Regions from separate parts of the Streptomyces sp. NPDC001407 genome, predicted to be linked through region 1. Evidence: riboswitches for the same ligand, from Rfam matches in the RefSeq annotation. Region 1 holds a riboswitch; the other holds the start of a gene.
The links. Region 1 has a riboswitch for glycine ahead of gcvP (aminomethyl-transferring glycine dehydrogenase). Riboswitches for the same ligand answer to the same signal wherever they lie in the genome.
Positions count from the first base shown of each region.

Region 2: another riboswitch for glycine. It lies ahead of gcvT (glycine cleavage system aminomethyltransferase GcvT); the one in region 1 lies ahead of gcvP (aminomethyl-transferring glycine dehydrogenase).

Region 1 is NZ_JBIAWF010000007.1:7,077-16,036, reverse strand. Features, by position in the region: gene ACFY1P_RS12365 (hypothetical protein) at 442-1,029, shown strand; gene ACFY1P_RS12360 (DUF5999 family protein) at 1,337-1,543, shown strand; gene gcvP (aminomethyl-transferring glycine dehydrogenase) at 1,699-4,581, opposite strand; glycine riboswitch at 4,767-4,874, opposite strand; gene ACFY1P_RS12350 (PRC-barrel domain-containing protein) at 5,006-5,440, shown strand; partial or broken gene ACFY1P_RS12345 (DNA polymerase IV) at 5,448-6,804, opposite strand; gene ACFY1P_RS12340 (MerR family transcriptional regulator) at 6,885-7,499, opposite strand; gene ACFY1P_RS12335 (bifunctional nuclease family protein) at 7,679-8,152, opposite strand; gene ACFY1P_RS12330 (MerR family transcriptional regulator) at 8,205-8,960, opposite strand, start outside.
Region 2 is NZ_JBIAWF010000001.1:133,585-142,544, reverse strand. Features, by position in the region: gene ACFY1P_RS00655 (hypothetical protein) at 1-211, opposite strand, end outside; gene ACFY1P_RS00650 (hypothetical protein) at 248-799, opposite strand; gene ACFY1P_RS00645 (L-serine ammonia-lyase) at 907-2,289, opposite strand; gene glyA (serine hydroxymethyltransferase) at 2,464-3,726, opposite strand; gene gcvH (glycine cleavage system protein GcvH) at 3,771-4,148, opposite strand; gene gcvT (glycine cleavage system aminomethyltransferase GcvT) at 4,227-5,342, opposite strand; glycine riboswitch at 5,490-5,583, opposite strand; gene ACFY1P_RS00625 (AAA family ATPase) at 5,736-6,395, shown strand; gene ACFY1P_RS00620 (enhanced serine sensitivity protein SseB) at 6,682-7,479, shown strand; gene ACFY1P_RS00615 (enhanced serine sensitivity protein SseB C-terminal domain-containing protein) at 7,636-8,391, shown strand; gene ACFY1P_RS00610 (ABC transporter permease) at 8,748-8,960, shown strand, end outside.

The DNA of each region.
Region 1 (8,960 bases):
TCGATGATGCCCAGCCATTGTGATCCATAACGCCCCCGTGGGCACCGCATACGCAGTAGGCTCTGCAAGGGGTGCGCCGTGGCACATTCCGTCGGCATGGTGCAATACTCCGGTTTTGCGCATTGCGCTGGTGATAAACACCGACGAGATCCGGCCTACCCTTCTCGGTAAATAACCCGAGGTGACGGCTTGGAATTCGGCACAGAATCACCGAAATCGACCCGGCGCAGCGCGCCGGATTTCCCCTTGCCGGAAATACTCGCGACAGGTAGCCGAAACACCATGTGAACACGTGTCGTATAAACTGCGGAACAGGGCAGAGAGCAGCGCCCCGGCCCCGCGCAGTCGGTTCGGTCCCCGGCCCCCCTCTGACCCCGCACGCCGACAGCGTCGTCCGCACCTGCCCAGCACCACGGTCTCCGAAGTGAGAGGCGACCCACCATGCCGCTGCATGCCCTCCCCGCCCCCGCGCCCGCCCTGCTCAGCATCGTCGCAGCCCTCGGCTCCCCCTCCGCCGTGCGCGAGGCCCGCACCCCCTCCCTGCGGTCCGCGCAAGGGCCGCTGACCCCCGAACTCCCGCTCCCCGTGCACGTTCTGGAGCAGATCGGCCCGCGCGGCGGCACCCCTCGCACCAAGCTCACCGGCTGGCGTTTCCTGATCCGGGGGCCCGAGCGCGCGGTGGCGGCGGGCGAGACGGCGCCGACCGCCGAGGGCTGGGTGTTCTCCCACTTCTTCGAGGGGCCGTATCTGGCCTCCACCGAGCTCGCGGTGCGCCAGGCCGAGGCGCTGCCGACGCCGTACCAGCCGCGCCTGCTGTCGGTGCCCGAGCTCTACATGCTCACCCTCTGGCTGCACGGTGACCTCGCGGCGGACGCGGCCTCCGGCCTGCCCGGCCCCGGCGACCTGCTGGTGCCGCTCGCCCCGGCGCCGCCCGGCATCGCCGCCCACCGAGCGCACCGCTTCAGCGACCTGCTGTCCGTGCTCACCCACCGGCTCACACCGCCGCCGCTGCTCAAGACCCCGGCCTGAACCCCCTCCGCGAAGGACCGGACACGCCCCGTGGTCACACCCGCCACGGGGCGTACATCTGTGCTCACCCTCCCGGACTAGCCCGTCGCGGCCACCCCGAACCCCCCGAACAGGCAGTCTTGTTGGCAGCAACCGCCCGCATGGGTGATGCGTCCTCTTCGGCAGAGGAGCGCTGCCGGGAAATCCCTGCGGAATCGCGCCCGTGGGGCAACACTGGTATCGACCAAACCATTCGCCAACGGGGGGCGGCATGACCACAGCATCGAGCCGCAGGACAGCCACCACATCAGAGCGAAAGAACCTTCCCATGTGCCAGCACCAGCCCACCTGCCCGTCAGCCGACTCCGCCGACCGGGAGGCCGCCCACCTCGTGGCGCACTTCCCGGAACAGGGCTGGAGCCTGCTGTGCAACGGCGTCCTCTGCTTCGAGGACACCGGGGAGCTGCTGCCGGACGGGCAGATCATCGCCCCGCACCGGCCGCTGGGCAGCGGTCACGTGGTGACCGCTGCCTGAGAGGGCACTACGGCACACGCGGTACGGAAACACACCGCACCGTACGCATACGCACCACGCACAGACAGGGGCCGGCCCGGCGCACATCGCCGAACCGGCCCCGACTCGCGTCCGGCCTCAGGGGACCCGGACAGTGCGCCCGGGCCCCGCTGGGCTCAGTTCTCGTAGTCCTCCATCGGAGGGCAGGAGCAGACGAGGTTGCGGTCGCCGTACGCACCGTCGACGCGGCGCACCGGCGGCCAGTATTTGTCGGCGGACACCCCGGCCGGGTAAGCGGCCTCCTCGCGGGTGTACGGGTGCTCCCACGCGCCGGTCACCGAGGCGGCGGTGTGCGGGGCGTTCCGCAGCGGGTTGTCGTCCTTCGTCCACTCGCCGGAGCCGACCTTCTCGATCTCGGCGCGGATGGCGATCATCGCATCGCAGAAACGATCCAGCTCGGCGAGGTCCTCGCTCTCCGTCGGCTCGATCATCAGGGTGCCCGCGACCGGGAAGGACATGGTCGGCGCGTGGAAGCCGTAGTCGATCAGCCGCTTGGCGACGTCGTCGACGCTCACTCCCGTCGCCTTCGTCAGCGGCCGCAGGTCCACGATGCACTCGTGCGCCACCAGTCCGTTCGGACCGGTGTAGAGCACGGGGTAGTGCGGCTCCAGCCGCTTGGCGATGTAGTTGGCGCCGAGCACCGCGACCTGCGTGGCGCGCTTGAGGCCCGCGCCACCCATCAGCCGGACGTACGCCCAGGAGATCGGCAGGATGCCCGCGGAGCCCCACGGGGCGGCCGAGATCGGGCCGACGCCGGTGGCCGGGCCCGCGGCGGGCTGGAGCGGGTGGTTGGGGAGATACGGCGCCAGGTGGGCGCGCACGGCGACCGGGCCGACGCCCGGACCGCCGCCGCCGTGCGGGATGCAGAACGTCTTGTGCAGGTTGAGGTGCGAGACGTCGCCGCCGAAGCGGCCCGGCTTGGCCACCCCGACCAGGGCGTTGAGGTTCGCCCCGTCCACGTAGACCTGGCCGCCCGCGTCGTGCACCAGCGCGCAGATGTCGCTGATGTGCTCCTCGAACACCCCGTGCGTGGAGGGGTAGGTGACCATCAGGACGGCCAGTTCGTGACCGTACTGCTCTATCTTCGCGCGCAGGTCGTCGGCGTCCACCTCGCCGTCCTCGCCGGTCTTGACGACGACGACCTTCATCCCGGCCATCACGGCGCTGGCGGCGTTGGTGCCGTGCGCGGAGGACGGGATGAGACAGACGGTGCGCTGCTCGTCGCCGTTCGCGCGGTGGTACGCGCGGACGGCCAGCAGGCCCGCGAGCTCGCCCTGGGAGCCGGCGTTCGGCTGGAGGGAGACCTTGTCGTAGCCGGTGATCTCGGCGAGGCGCTCCTCCAGCTCCGTGATCAGCGTGAGATAGCCGTCGGCCTGCGACGCGGGCGCGAAGGGGTGCAGCGCGGCGAACTCCGGCCAGGTCACCGACTCCATCTCGGTGGTGGCGTTGAGCTTCATGGTGCAGGAACCGAGCGGGATCATGCCGCGGTCCAGGGCGTAGTCCCGGTCGGCCAGGCGGCGCAGGTAGCGCAGCATCGCGGTCTCGGAGCGGTGCTCGTGGAAGACCGGGTGGGTGAGGAAGTCGTCGGAGCGCAGCAGGCCCTCGGGGAGCGCGTCCGGCGTGGCTGCGTCCAGCTCCTCGATGTCGGCGTCCACCCCGAACGCCGACCACACGGCGGCCACCAGCTCACGGGTGGTGGTCTCGTCGCACGCGATCCCGACGTGGTCGGCGTCGGCCAGGCGGAGGTTGACGCCGCGCTCGAGTGCACCGGCGACGACCTCGGCGGCGCGGCCGGGGACGCGCACGGTCAGGGTGTCGAAGTACGAGCCGTGCGCGACCTCGACGCCACCGGCCCGCAGCCCCGCCGCGAGCAGCGTGGCGTAGCGGTGCGTGCGCCGGGCGATCGCGGCGAGGCCGTCCGGCCCGTGGTAGACGGCGTACATGCCGGCCATGACGGCGAGCAGCACCTGCGCGGTGCAGATGTTGCTGGTGGCCTTCTCGCGCCGGATGTGCTGCTCACGCGTCTGGAGGGCCAGGCGGTAGGCCTTGTTGCCGTCGGCGTCGACGGAGACGCCGACGAGGCGGCCGGGGAGGCTGCGGGCGAACTGCTCGCGTACGGCCATGAATCCGGCGTGCGGACCGCCGAAGCCCATGGGGACGCCGAAGCGCTGGGTCGTGCCGACCGCGATGTCCGTGCCGAGCGCGCCCGGCGAGGTGAGCAGGGTCAGCGCGAGCAGGTCGGCGGCGACGGTGACGATCGCGCCGAGCTCGTGGGCGCGCTCGATGACCGGCCGCAGGTCGCGCACGGCACCGGAGGCGCCGGGGTACTGGAGCAGCACGCCGAAGACGCCGCGCTCGGCGGCCTCCTCGGGGATGCCCTGCGAGAGGTCGGCGACGACGACCTCGACACCGGTCGGCTCCGCGCGGGTCCGGATGACGGCGACGGTCTGCGGCAGGGTGTCGGCGTCCACGAGGAAGACGCCCTGCTTGACCTTGCCGACGCGGCGGGAGAGCGCCATGGCCTCGGCGGCCGCGGTGCCCTCGTCGAGGAGGGAGGCGCCGGAGGTGGGCAGGCCGGTGAGGTCGGCGACGACGGTCTGGAAGTTGAGGAGCGCCTCCAGCCGGCCCTGGGAGATCTCCGGCTGGTAGGGGGTGTACGCGGTGTACCAGGCCGGGTTCTCCATGACGTTGCGCAGGATCACCGGCGGGGTGAAGGTGCCGTAGTAGCCGAGCCCGATCATCGGGGCGAGCACCTGGTTGCGGTCGGCGAGCGAGCGCAGCTCCGCGAGGACCTCGGCCTCGCTGCGGGCGTCGGGGAGCCCGGACTCCTCGGTGGCCTTGATCACGTCCGGCACGGCGGCGTCGGTGAGTTCGTCGAGGGAGCCGAATCCGACCTGGGCGAGCATCTTGGCCTGGGCCGCGCTGTCGGGCCCTATATGGCGCCGCTCGAAGGGCGTGCCACGCTCCAGGTCGGAAAGGGAGATGCGGTGGGCGGTCATCTGCGGAGGCCTCCTGGTCATTGCGACCTGCGAGGGGTACCACGGCGCGGGTACCCGGACGGCCTCCCCCTCTGTCATCTCAACCTGAGAGCTTCACCGGGCCGCAGGGGCCCGGCTTTCACCGTCGGTGAGGACGGGCTTCGGCGTCGTGCCTGACCGGGGCCCGCCCTGCTTTCCAGAGTGACCTCGTCCGTGCGGTACGTGTGCCTGAGAGATTCCGGGGAGGATTTGCTCCTTCGGCGCCCCCGTCGATGCCCGGCTGGGCTCTCGGAGGACTCTCCCGCACGGGGTCTGCGGCCACTCGCCAGCCTACCAGCGCGGACAGGAGCGGAACCCTCGAGTGGCCGGTTCCCGCTTTGTGCCTTTTCGTTGTTGTCGGGAGGGTCTTGAGGGGTTGCCGAGGCGGTCGAGGGGCACGCGAACCATGGGAGGAACGGTGCAGACCGATATCGATCCACGCAGTCTCATCGGCCGCAAGGCGTTCGACCGTGACGGCTCGAAGATCGGCACCGTGGACGAGGTGTATCTCGACGACGAGACGGGCGAGCCCGAGTGGGCGGCCGTACGGACCGGGCTGTTCAGCCGGGACGTCTTCGTGCCGCTGGAGCCCAGCGAGGTCGTGGACGACGCCCTGCGCGTCCCCTACGAACGCGCCCTGATCAAGGACGCCCCGGACTTCGGGGTCGGCCGGCACCTCTCCCCCGAGCAGGAGCTCCAGCTCTACCACCACTACGGACTCGCCCTCCCCACGGCGGGCTCACCGCCGGCCGGCGACGCCGGTGGCGCCGGGTCCGGGCCGGACGAGCGGGCCGGCGAGGGTCTCGGCACCGTCAACGGCTCCGGCGGCTCGGGCGGCTGATCCCCGGTCCGGATCAGCGGCAGGGGCTCCGCCGGCTCCAGCGCGGGGTCGTCGACGGCGAAGGTGCGCACTCTCCCCGGCGTCGACCAGGGCTGTTCGAAGCGGACGGTGACGCGCCCGACCCCGCTGCCCTGGATCCAGCCCGCCCCGAACTCCGCGTGCCGCACGTCCAGCCCCGGCAGCCAGCGGCGCGGCGGATGCGACTCGGCGGCCTCGGGCACCTCGGCGGGCTCCTCGCCCTCGGTCTGGTGGATCTCCGCCGCGGCCGCTTCGGCAGCGGCCGCCGCCTCGCTCGCGGCCTGGGCGAAGAGATCCTCCTGGGTGTAGTCGGCGAGGCCCGTGACGCCGACGCCCAGGAGCCGTACGCCCGCCGTCGTGTCCACGCCCTCCAGCAGCCGCCCCGCCGCCTCCCGCACCACGCCGAGGTCGTCGGTCGGCCCGCGCAGCGTCTCCGAGCGGGTCAGGGTGGAGAAGTCGTAGCGCCGCACCTTGATCACGACCGTCCGCCCCGAGCGCCCGGCCGCGCGCAGCCGCTGGACACATCGCTCGGCGAGCCGGGCGAGCTCCAGCTGGACGCGGACGCGGTCGGTCAGATCCTCTTCGAAGGTGTCCTCCACCGACACCGACTTGGCGTCCCGCTCGGCGACGACGGGCCGGTCGTCATGGCCGGTGGCCAGCGCGTACAGCCCGGCGCCGTGGGCCTTGCCCAGCAGCCGCACCAGCTCCGCCTCGCCGGCCTCACCGGTCTCCGCGACCGTCGTGATGCCCGCGCGGCGCAGCGTCTCCGCGGTGGCCGGGCCCACGCCGGGGATGGCGCGGACGGACATCGGGCCCAGCAGCTCGGCCTCGGTGCCCGGCTCGATGAGGAACAGGCCGTCGGGCTTGGCCCGCTCCGAGGCGATCTTGGCGAACATCTTGGACCCGGCGAGCCCCACCGAGCCGCTCAGGCCCGTCGCCGCGCGGATGTCCCGGCGCAGCCGCTCCCCCACGGCGCGGACCGCGGCCACGGAGGGCTCGGTGCCGCCCGCTTCGAGGTCCACGAACGCCTCGTCGAGGCTGAGCGGCTCCACCAGCGGCGAGAGCTCACCCAGCAACCCCATCACCACCTCGCTCACCTCGCGGTAGAGCGTGAACCGCGGGGTGAGATAGGCGGCGTTGGGACACAGCCTGCGCGCCTGGGCGGTGGCCATCGCCGAGTGGACGCCGAAGACGCGCGCCTCGTAGGAAGCCGTGGCGACCACGCCGCGCGGGCCGATCCCGCCGACCACCACGGGCTTTCCGCGCAGACTCGGCTTGGCCGCCTGCTCCGCCGAGGCGTAGAAGGCGTCCATGTCCAGGTGCAGGATCGTCGGTGCGGACCTCACACCACTGATGTTCCCGCACACCACTGACAATCGCGCTGACGTGCGACGGAGCGTCGGCGGCGGGCCCGCGCCCTGGGCCTTCAGACCGCGCGGTTGCGGCGCCTCGCCAGCTCGTCGGCGGGGTTGTGGCCGATCAGGGTCTCGCCCGTGTCCACCCGCTCGCCGTGCAGCTGGGAGAGCACGTGCTCGATGTCGCGCCAGACGACGCCCACGGCGATCCCGAAGACGCCCTGGCCGCCCTGGAGCAGGTCGACGACCTCGTCCGGCGAGGTGCACTCGTAGACCGTGGCGCCGTCGCTCATCAGCGTCATCTGCGGGAGGTCCCCCATCCCGCGGGCCCGCAGGTGCTGCACGGCCGTGCGGATGTTCTGCAGGGAGACCCCCGCATCCAGCAGCCGTTTCACGATCTTGAGGACGACCACGTCCCGGAAGCTGTAGAGCCGCTGGCTCCCCGAGCCGTAGGCCGGCCGTACGCTCGGCTCGACCAGGCCCGTACGCGCCCAGTAGTCGAGCTGCCGATAGGTGATGCCCGCCGCGGCGCACGCCGTCGGCCCCCGATACCCGATCTTGTCGGTGTCCGGCCCCTGCGGGGTGCTGACCGCCGCCGGGACGGTATGACGGGAGGGCTGTTCGACCGTTCCCCCATACAGCGGATACGGACTGCCGACCGCTGTACCGTCGCCCATGCTTCTCACGCCGACCTCCGTCCTTGACCTGCCTTCTCGACGGTAGGCAGTCACCCGGGGCGCGTCAACGATCGCCACACTCGGCACGCCGAGTGATAATCACCCAGAGAGTGGTTTTACGTATCCGTGTGCCGGGAAAGGCTAATCGAATGCGCCGCGCCCGCCACACCGGAGGGGCGCCGCAGGCCTCACTGGCTGTTGGTGCCGAAGTCCTCGGGCGAGATCTGGTCGAGGAACTCGCGGAACTTCTCGACCTCGTCCTCCTGCTCGTCCGGGATGGCGATCCCGGCGTCGTCGAGCACGCCGTCGCTGCCGTAGATCGGCGTACCGGTGCGCAGTGCCAGCGCTATGGCGTCGGACGGCCTGGCGCTGACCTCCACCCCGCTGGCGAAGACGAGCTCCGCGTAGAACACGCCTTCGCGCAGGTCCGTGATGCGGACCTCCGTGAGCTCCTGCCCCACAGCTTCCAGCACGTCCTTGAACAGGTCGTGGGTCAGCGGACGGGCCGGCGCCATGCCCTGCTGGGCGAAGGCGATCGCCGTCGCCTCTCCCGGTCCGATCCAGATCGGGAGGTATCGATCGCCTCCCACTTCACGCAGGAGCACGATCGGCTGGTTGGAGGGCATTTCCACCCGGACACCCACGACATCGAGCTCGTTCACACAGCAACCCTAGGACGTGCCCGGCCGGTTTGGGTAGTCGGGCACTCGCCGGTCAGTGCGAACGCGTCCGCAGCGCGGCCTGAACGAGTGCTGCGTGCAGGCGTACGGAGAGCGCCGCGAGCTCCCGCGTGGTGGCCTCGGCGTGGGCCCTGGTCTGCGGGTTACGGTGCCTGCGCAGCGGTGCGACCACCTGTTCGACCAGCCCGGCCTGGCGGTCGGCGGCGGCCTTCATGGCGCGAAGGTGCCGGGGCTCCAGGCCGAACCGCCCGAGGTCCGTCACGAGCTTCGCGACATTGACCGAATCCACGTCGAATCCGCCGTCCGGGTGGGCGGCGATCAGGCCGTACGACTCCCACTCCGCCAGCTCACTCTCCGTGACGCCGGTGGCGCTCAGGAGCTCCGGCCTGCCGAGGCGGGCGGCCGTGGGGCGCTCGAAGGCCGCCACAGCGACCTCACCCGCCCCCTGAGCCCCGTCGGAGGGGCCGTCGAGGCCAGGTGCCTGACCGGCGGCCGGGAGCTGCACCTGCTCGCCCCTGGCGAGCGCGTCGAGGTGCTCCCTGATGACCCGCAGCGGCAGATAGTGGTCGCGCTGCATGCGCAGCACATAACCCAGCCGCTCCACGTCCTGTGCGCTGAACTTCCGGTATCCGGAGGGCGTGCGCTGAGGCTCGACCAGGCCCTCCGACTCCAGGAAACGAATCTTGGAGATCGTGACCTCGGGGAATTCCTCACGCAGCAGACTGAGCACCGTACCGATGCTCACCAGTCGCCCTTCGACACCGGCGGCACCGGTTGACCCGGCGCCGCC
Region 2 (8,960 bases), on a different contig from region 1:
CGTACAGCGGGTCCACGGGCCCCTTGGGGTGCTCCGCGCACGCCGTCGCGCCCAGCCCGGCCCCCAGGGCACCGGCCGCGGTCAACGCCCGGCGCAGGGCGTCGAGAAGCTGGTCGGCCTCATGGGGGGCCGGGGCGGCGTCGAGGGCGAAGGCGATGTCCGAGGCGGTGCTGAGCGCGCTCTGGAGTTCGCGCAGGTCTGCGTAACTCATGCTGGGAAGCGTACGCGCCACCACTGACAACGCGGCTCAGACCGCCGTCAGCGCCCAGCTCCGGTCCGCCCGCAGCGCGGCCCCGTCACGCACCGGCCGCACCCCCTCGCCCGCCGCCGTCCGGGCCCCGCCCGCACGGCGCGAATCCTGCGCCCAGATCCGGCCGTCGGTCTCGGACGCCACCTTGCGCAGGCCGCCCCGCCCGGCCGGAGCGGTGCGGAACCGCTGCTCCGGCGCCCCCGCGTCGCACAGCGCGGTGACCAGCAGCGAGCCCTTCAGGTCGATGCAGTGGTACGGCTCGGCGACCGACGAGAACTGCCGCGTGGTCGCGCTGTACAGCCAGGACTGCCGGGCCGGCGCGGCCGCGTCGCACGCCTGAAGCGCCACCAGCCTGGGCCGCGCCGCGCCCCGCGGATCGCGGTAGCCGGAACCCTCCGCCGTCAGACAGCCGCCGTACGCGCCGTTGTGCAGCAGTACGGCCGACGAGGGAACCGGCACGGGCGCGGCGACGGCGGAGGGCGCCGCGAGGCCGAAGGCGGCGGTGAGGGCGCCGAGGATCGCGGCAGTGGCGCGGGCGTGGTGGCGCATGGCTGGGGCTCCTCGCGGGGGAACGGAACGAGGAGCCGACCTTACTGACGGAGGTCACACAGTGGCGCGCTGTTTCCGGCCATGATCCCCCAGTGGGGCGCGCCGGTTCAGCACTCGATGACGTTGACCGCGAGGCCGCCGCGGGCCGTCTCCTTGTACTTGACCTTCATGTCCGCGCCCGTCTCCTTCATGGTCTTGATGACCTTGTCGAGGGAGACGTGGTGGCGGCCGTCGCCGCGCAGGGCCATGCGGGCGGCGGTGACGGCCTTGGCGGCGGCCATGCCGTTGCGCTCGATGCAGGGGATCTGCACCAGGCCGCCGACCGGGTCGCAGGTCAGGCCCAGGTTGTGCTCCATGCCGATCTCGGCCGCGTTCTCGACCTGCTCGGGCGAGCCGCCGAGGACCTCGGCGAGGCCGCCGGAGGCCATCGAGCAGGCGGAGCCGACCTCGCCCTGGCAGCCGACCTCGGCGCCGGAGATCGAGGCGTTCTCCTTGAAGAGCATGCCGATCGCGCCCGCGGCGAGCAGGAAGCGGACGATGCCGTCCTCGTCCGCGCCGGGCACGAAGTTCATGTAGTAGTGCAGCACGGCCGGGATGATGCCCGCGGCGCCGTTGGTGGGGGCGGTCACGACGCGGCCGCCCGCGGCGTTCTCCTCGTTGACGGCCATGGCGTAGATCGTGATCCACTCCATCGCGCGGGCCTGCGGGTCGCCCTCGGCGCGCAGCTGGCGGGCCGAGTTGGCCGCGCGGCGGCGCACCTTGAGGCCGCCGGGGAGGATGCCCTCGCGGGACATGCCGCGGGAGACGCACGCCTGCATGACGCGCCAGATCTCCAGCAGGCCCTCGCGGATCTCGCTCTCCGTGCGCCAGGCCTTCTCGTTCTCCAGCATCAGGGCGGAGATCGACAGGCCCGTCTCGCGGGACATCCGCAGCAGCTCGTCGCCCGTGCGGAAGGGGTACTTCAGCACGGTGTCGTCCAGGACGATCCGGTCCTCGCCGACCGCGTCCTCGTCCACGACGAAGCCGCCGCCCACCGAGTAATACGTCTTCTCCAGCAGGGGCGCGCCGGCCTCGTCGTAGGCGAAGAGGGTCATGCCGTTGGCGTGGTACGGCAGGGAGCGGCGGCGGTGCAGGATCAGCTGGGTCGACTCGTCGAAGTCGATCTCGTGGGTCGAGCCGATCTCCGCGCCGAGCAGCCGCAGCCGCTTCGAGGAGCGGATGCGCTCGACCTCGTCGTCCGCCCTCTCCACGTCGACGGTGCGGGGGGAGTGGCCCTCCAGGCCCAGCAGCACGGCCTTCGGGGTGCCGTGGCCGTGGCCGGTGGCGCCCAGCGAGCCGAAGAGCTCGGCGCGCACGGAGGTGGTGTGGGCCAGCAGGCCCTCGTTCTTCAGCCGCCGCGTGAACATCAGCGCGGCCCGCATCGGGCCGACCGTGTGGGAGCTGGACGGGCCTATGCCGATCGAGAAGAGATCGAAAACGGAGATGGCCACGGTGGCGCTCCCTCGGGTCGGTGGTACGGGTATGTCGCGGGCGGCCGGGCCACGGTCGGTGCACACGGGGTGCACGTGAGTGATCCGGTCTCCCGCCACGTGGTGCGGGGCACCGGGCTCACCTTCCAGTGTGCCCAGTGCCCCGTACCAGCGGGTGAATCGGGTACTGCTCGGTTACTTCAGGCCGGCGTACAGCGGGTGCTTGTCCGCCAGGGCCGTGACGCGGGAGCGCAGCGACTCCACGTCGTAGGACGGCTTCAGCGCCTCGGCGATGATGTCCGCGACCTCGCGGAAGTCCTCCGCCTGGAAGCCGCGGGTGGCCAGCGCCGGGGTGCCGATCCGCAGACCCGAGGTGACCATCGGGGGCCGCGGGTCGTTCGGGATGGCGTTGCGGTTGACCGTGATCCCGACCTCGTGGAGGCGGTCCTCGGCCTGCTGGCCGTCCAGCTGGGAGTTGCGGAGGTCCACCAGCACCAGGTGCACGTCCGTGCCGCCGGAGAGGACGGAGACGCCCACCTCGGCGACGTCGGCCTGCACCAGGCGCTCGGCCAGGATCTTCGCGCCTTCCAGCGTACGCTGCTGGCGCTCCTTGAACTCCTCGCTCGCCGCGACCTTGAAGGAGACGGCCTTCGCGGCGATCACGTGCTCCAGCGGACCACCCTGCTGACCGGGGAAGACGGCGGAGTTGATCTTCTTGGCCAGCTCGGCCGTGGAGAGGATCACACCACCGCGGGGGCCGCCCAGCGTCTTGTGCGTGGTCGTGGTGACGACGTGCGCGTGCGGCACCGGGGAGGGGTGCAGCCCGGCGGCGACGAGACCCGCGAAGTGGGCCATGTCGACCATCAGGTAGGCGCCGACCTCGTCCGCGATCCGGCGGAAGGCCGCGAAGTCCAGCTGGCGCGGGTAGGCCGACCAGCCGGCGACGATCAGCTTCGGGCGGTGCTCCTTGGCGAGGCGCTCGACCTCGTCCATGTCGACCAGGTTGGTCGCCTCGTCGACGTGGTACGCGACCACGTTGTAGAGCTTGCCGGAGAAGTTGATCTTCATGCCGTGGGTCAGGTGCCCGCCGTGGGCGAGGTTCAGGCCCAGGATGGTGTCGCCGGGGTTGAGCAGCGCGAACATCGCGGCCGCGTTCGCCTGCGCACCGGAGTGCGGCTGGACGTTCGCGTGCTCGGCGCCGAAGAGCGCCTTGATCCGGTCGATGGCGATCTGCTCGACGACGTCGACGTGCTCGCAGCCACCGTAGTAGCGGCGGCCCGGGTAGCCCTCGGCGTACTTGTTGGTGAGGACGGAGCCCTGGGCCTCCATGACGGCGACCGGAGCGAAGTTCTCCGACGCGATCATCTCCAGGGTGGACTGCTGGCGGTGGAGTTCGGCGTCGACAGCGGCGGCGACGTCGGGGTCGAGCTCATGGAGGGAGCTGTTCAGAAGCGACATGAGTTCTTCCTGGACTTCCTGGGCGGGAGGAGGGTGGGGCGGGATCAGCCGGCGAAGGCGGTGTACTCGTCGGCGGACATCAGGTCCGCCGGCTCGTCCGTGATCTTCACCTTGAACAGCCAGCCGCCCGTGAAGGGGGCGGAGTTCACCAGCGAGGGGTCGTCCTGGACGTCCTGGTTCGCGTCGACGACCTCGCCGCTCACCGGGGAGAACAGGTCGCTGACCGACTTGGTCGACTCCAGCTCGCCACAGGTCTCGCCCGCGGTGACCGCGTCGCCGACCTCCGGGAGCTGGGCGTAGACCACGTCACCGAGCGCGTTGGCCGCGAACTCGGTGATGCCGACCGTCGCCACGCCGTTCTCGTCGACGGCCGACAGCCACTCGTGCTCCTTGCTGAAGCGCAGCTGCTGGGGGTTGCTCATGGCTTGATTCTCCTGGATGCGCGAGGGTGCTTGTGCAACGGGTATTGACAGGTGAGACGGGAACGGGACCGGAAGGGGTCAGCGCTGCCGCTTGTAGAAGGGCAGGGCGACGACCTCGTAGGGCTCGTGGCTGCCGCGAATGTCCACAGATACGTCATTTGTACCGGGCGTGGAGTGCGCGGCGTCGACATACGCGATGGCGATCGGCTTGCCGAGCGTGGGCGAGGGTGCACCGGAGGTGACCTCGCCGATGACCTCGCCGCCGGAGACCACCGGATATCCGGCGCGCGGCACCCGGCGACCCGTCGCGATCAGGCCGACCAGCTTGCGCGGCGGGGCGCTCTCCGCGCGCTCGGCGGCGGCCGCGAGCGCCTCCCGGCCCACGAAGTCGCCCTCCTTGTCGAACTTCACGACCCGGCCCAGGCCCGCGTCGAAGGGCGTGGTGGCGGTCGTCAGCTCGTGCCCGTAGAGCGGCATGCCCGCCTCCAGACGCAGCGTGTCGCGGCAGGAGAGGCCGCACGGCACGAGGCCCGCCCCGGCGCCCGCGTCGGTCAGCGCCTGCCAGAGCTTCTCGGCGTCGGCCGGGGCGACGAAGAGCTCGAAGCCGTCCTCGCCGGTGTAGCCGGTGCGGGCGATCAGCGCCGGCACGCCCGCCACGGTGCCCGGCAGGCCCGCGTAGTACTTGAGGCCGTCGAGGTCGGCGTCCGTCAAAGACTTCAGGATGCCGGGAGACTCAGGACCCTGGACGGCGAGCAGCGCGTAGTTCTCACGGTCGTCGCGGACCTCGGCCTCGAAACCGGCGGCGCGCTCGGTCAGCGCGTCCAGCACCACCTGGGCGTTGGAGGCGTTGGCGACGACCATGTACTCCGCGTCGGCGAGGCGGTAGACGATCAGGTCGTCCAGGATGCCGCCGTCGGCGGCGCAGATCATGGTGTAGCGGGCGCGGCCGACGGCCAGCGCGGAGAGGTTGCCGACCAGCGCGTGGTCGAGCGCCTGGCCCGCCCCGGGGCCGGTGAGGGTGATCTCGCCCATGTGGGAGAGGTCGAAGAGACCGGCGCGCGTGCGCACGGCGACGTGCTCGTCGCGCTCGCTGCCGTAACGCAGGGGCATGTCCCAGCCGGCGAAATCGGTCATCGTGGCGCCCAGCGCGCGGTGCAGCGCGTCGAGGGCCGTTCGGCGAGGGGCAACGGTCATGGTGTGGGCTCCCAGGCATGGCAGTGAGGACGTCCTCCCCATCTGTCATCGGAACCTGAGAGGTTCACCGGGAGCGGTCGGCGACGAGCGCGTCCTCGGCTTGCACCTTGGGTGGGACCGCACGGGCGGCCCGCTTTTCAGATCTGCCTCGCCCACGCGGTACGGGGCCTGAGAGATTCAAGGGAGGAACTTGCTCCTTCGGCGCCCAGCTCGGTGGCTGGAACTCTCCCGCGTGGATTCGAGCGGCCGGTATGCAGTTGGGTACGCAGTTGGCGCGCACATCATTGCACGGACCGGCGCGTGAGGGACTGCCCACCGGCCTCTCAATTGGATTACCTTTTCTTTACATTTCACGGGTACGGGGCAGGCACGGCACGGGGGAGGGCGATCGGGGTGCGGACGCGAAGTACGGAGGCGGAGCGGGCGGGGTCCGCGCCGCCCGAACGGCAGGCGCTCGGGCCGCCGTCGGGCGTCGTCGACCTGCGCGGCGGCCCGGCGTGCGCGGAGCTGCGCTGCTCGGCCGGGGATCTGGTGATCGTCTCCGGGCTGCCCGGCAGCGGCAAGTCCACCCTGATGCGGCGGGTGGTGCCCGCCCTGGACGGCGCGGGCGAGGTCGTCTGGTGCGTCGATTCGCAGGACTCCCGCGAGCGGCTGGAGCGGCGCACGCCGCCCCGGCTGCCGTACGGCGTCTACCGCCCGGTCGCGCGGGCCCTCCACTACGCCGCCCTGCGGCGGGCGTTGCGCTCCGGGGCGAGCGTCGTCGTGCACGACTGCGGGGAGCGGGGCTGGGTGCGGCGCTGGTCCGTGCGCGCCGCGCGGCGGCGCGGGGCCGGGGTGCACCTGGTGGTGCTGGACGTGGGCGCGAGGACGGCGCTGGCGGGCCAGCGGGCGCGGGGCCGGGGCGTCTCGGCCCACGCGTTCCGCGGCCACCGGCGGGCGATGGCCCGCCTGCTCGCCGGGGCGGCCGCCGGGGAGGTGCCGCGCGGCGTGGCATCGGTGGTGCTGCTCTCCCGGCGGACCGCCGACGGCCTCGACCGGATCTCGTTCGGCTGACCGGCACTGCCGTGTGACGGCGCCGTGTGACGGGCGGTGTTCCTGTGCAACCCGATGCCTGCCGCGAGCGTCGTTCCCGGTGAGAGATCGGTGGGGGAGCGGTAGGGGAGCGATGGGGGAACAGTCATCCCCCGATGCGCCCCCTGCTTCCGCCCCGGTCCATCCTGACCTGGGACATCGGTGCCGATTCCGGCAGCCGACGGGAGCGGACGGGGGCGCAGCCGTTAGGGTTCGGTTGCGGCTTTGTCGATACGGTGGTTGGACGGCGTTGGGCGAGTTGGACGAGATGAGCATCCCCGAGCAGTACGGTCGGCCCGCGGCCCCGGCCGGTGCCCCCCTTGGGGGCCTCCCCGAGGGCTGGCCCGCCAATGAACTCGAAGCGGTGCTCGCCGCCTCCCTGAGCGTGCCCGGCGCCGGTGCCCGCATCGTCGAGGTGCTCGGCCGCAGCCACCTGTGGGTGCCGCTGCCCAGCGGCGGCGGGCCCGACAGCCCCGGCCTCGACATCCCCACCCTGGAGCTGGACGGCGCCGCCTACGTACCGGTGTTCAGCTCCGAGGCGGAGTTCCTGCGCGTCGTCGGCGACCGGATGTCCTTCACCGTGGCGCCCGCCGTCGAGTTCGCCCGTGGCCTGCCCCCGCAGGTCGGCATCGCGGTCAACCCCGAGGGCGCCATCGGCGCGCCGCTGCCGCCGCCCGCCGTCGCCGAGCTGTGCCGGGCCGGCCGCACGGCCCTCGACGGCGACGCCACCGGCGGCCGGGTGCGGCTCTTCGAGCCGGACTGGCAGGAGGAGCCCACCGCCTTCCTGGCCGCCGCCGGGCTGGAGTTCGCGGCCGCCAAGGTCGTGCGGACCGCGCGCCGGACGCTGGCCAGCGTCGAGGGCGGCGACCCGGCGCTGTTCATCGGCGTCGAGCTCGACCTGCCCGACCCCGGCAGCCGCACCGCCGTCCTGGACGCCCTCGGCCGGGCGCTCGGCACGGCGCCCGTGGCCTGGCCCGTGCAGCTCGTCTTCCTCGACGTGGCGCGGGATCCGGTCGGTGACTGGATGTCGGCGCGGTTGCGCCCGTTCTACGACCGTGACCTGTGACTCCTCCCGTGCCCGCCGCCGCGGGCTCGTAAGCTGGTTGGATGACCGGACCGGGGGCGCTGCCGCGCCCCGGGGCAACGGAGTGGGCGGCCGGGAGACGGCCGAGGAAAGAGGCGGACCCAGGTGAGCGCGGGCGCGGAGAGCGGCGTGGAGCAGATGCTGCGCCAAGTGGCGCCCGGTCGGTACGACACGTACGAGGCGCTGCTCCAGGCACTGGCCGAGGGCAGTGTCTGGATGCTGCTCTGGCACGGCCAGGCGGGCTCGCCCGACGCGCAGTACGGCAACATGGAGGTCGACGGCCTCGGCTACGCCCCGTGCGTCACCTCCGCCCAGGAGCTCGCCGCCAGCGGCTGGAACCGCGCCCACGCCGTCGTCCCGGGCCGTGCCGTCGCGGGCTCGCTCTACCCCGACCGCTGGGGCCTGTGGCTCAACCCGCACGCCCCCGGCGGCGGCGTCGGCGTGCCCTGGCTGGACCTGCGGCGCATCGCGACGGGCCTGGACCGGCTGCCCGCCGGACCGCTGCGGCTCTGTGAGCCCTCCCTGGAGCTCCCGCAGTTCTACGCCCTGCTCGGGCAGAACGCCCACCGCACCCCCGCCGTGCGGGCGCTGCGCCGCGCCTGGGTGCAGCCCGCGCTGGGCACCCCCTATCTCGCCATCGGCCTCGATCTGTACGACAGCTCGCAGGCCGCCGTGGAGTCCGTGCGGTCGATGATGCGTCAGTCGGTCGGCGCGGTGCCCGAGGGGCTGCCGGTGTCCACGGTGGCGATGTCGGACGAGCACGACCCGGTCGCGATGTGGATGCGGGCCAACACCCGCCCCTTCTTCGACCGTGACGTGGTGCCGCCCGCGGGCGGGGGATACGGCTATCCTCCGGCCGGTTACGCGCAGGGCGCCGCCCCGCAGGCGTACTGACCCGCGGGCGTACCGAGCGGGTCCGTTCCGCGCCCGCCCCAATATGCTTGTAGGCGGCACGAGTTGCTGCCCGGCAGACAGTCGACCGCTCACTGACCCCCGGCGTTCGGATAACGGAAGCCGACTGGTCAGATCACGGTTGCGCATCCATTCCCGGCCAGGGCTGGCGGGTGATCGCAACCGCGTTGAAGACTCCCGCTCCAAGGGACGTCGCTCCTGCGTACGAGCCCTCTTTTGTGACCTTCCGCTCCACCGGTACCAATTGCACCAGTCTGCACGTGTACATGTGAGATCCAAGCCGCCTTCAGCGGCGGGCGTGGGCCGGTCACCCCCGGCCGAGAGGGGTCAAAGGCACTGTGACCGCACCTATCGAGACCACCGGGGCGGCTGCCGGGGCGCAGCCGGAGGCCGTCCTCGCCGGGGCCAAGAAGAGCCAGATCGAGGGGCGTTCGCTCACCCAGATCGCCTGGATCCGCTTCAAGCGCGACAAGGTCGCCGTCGCCGGCGGCGTCGTGGTGGTGCTGCTGATCCTGCTCGCCGTGCTGGCCAAGCCGATCGAGTCGGTCTTC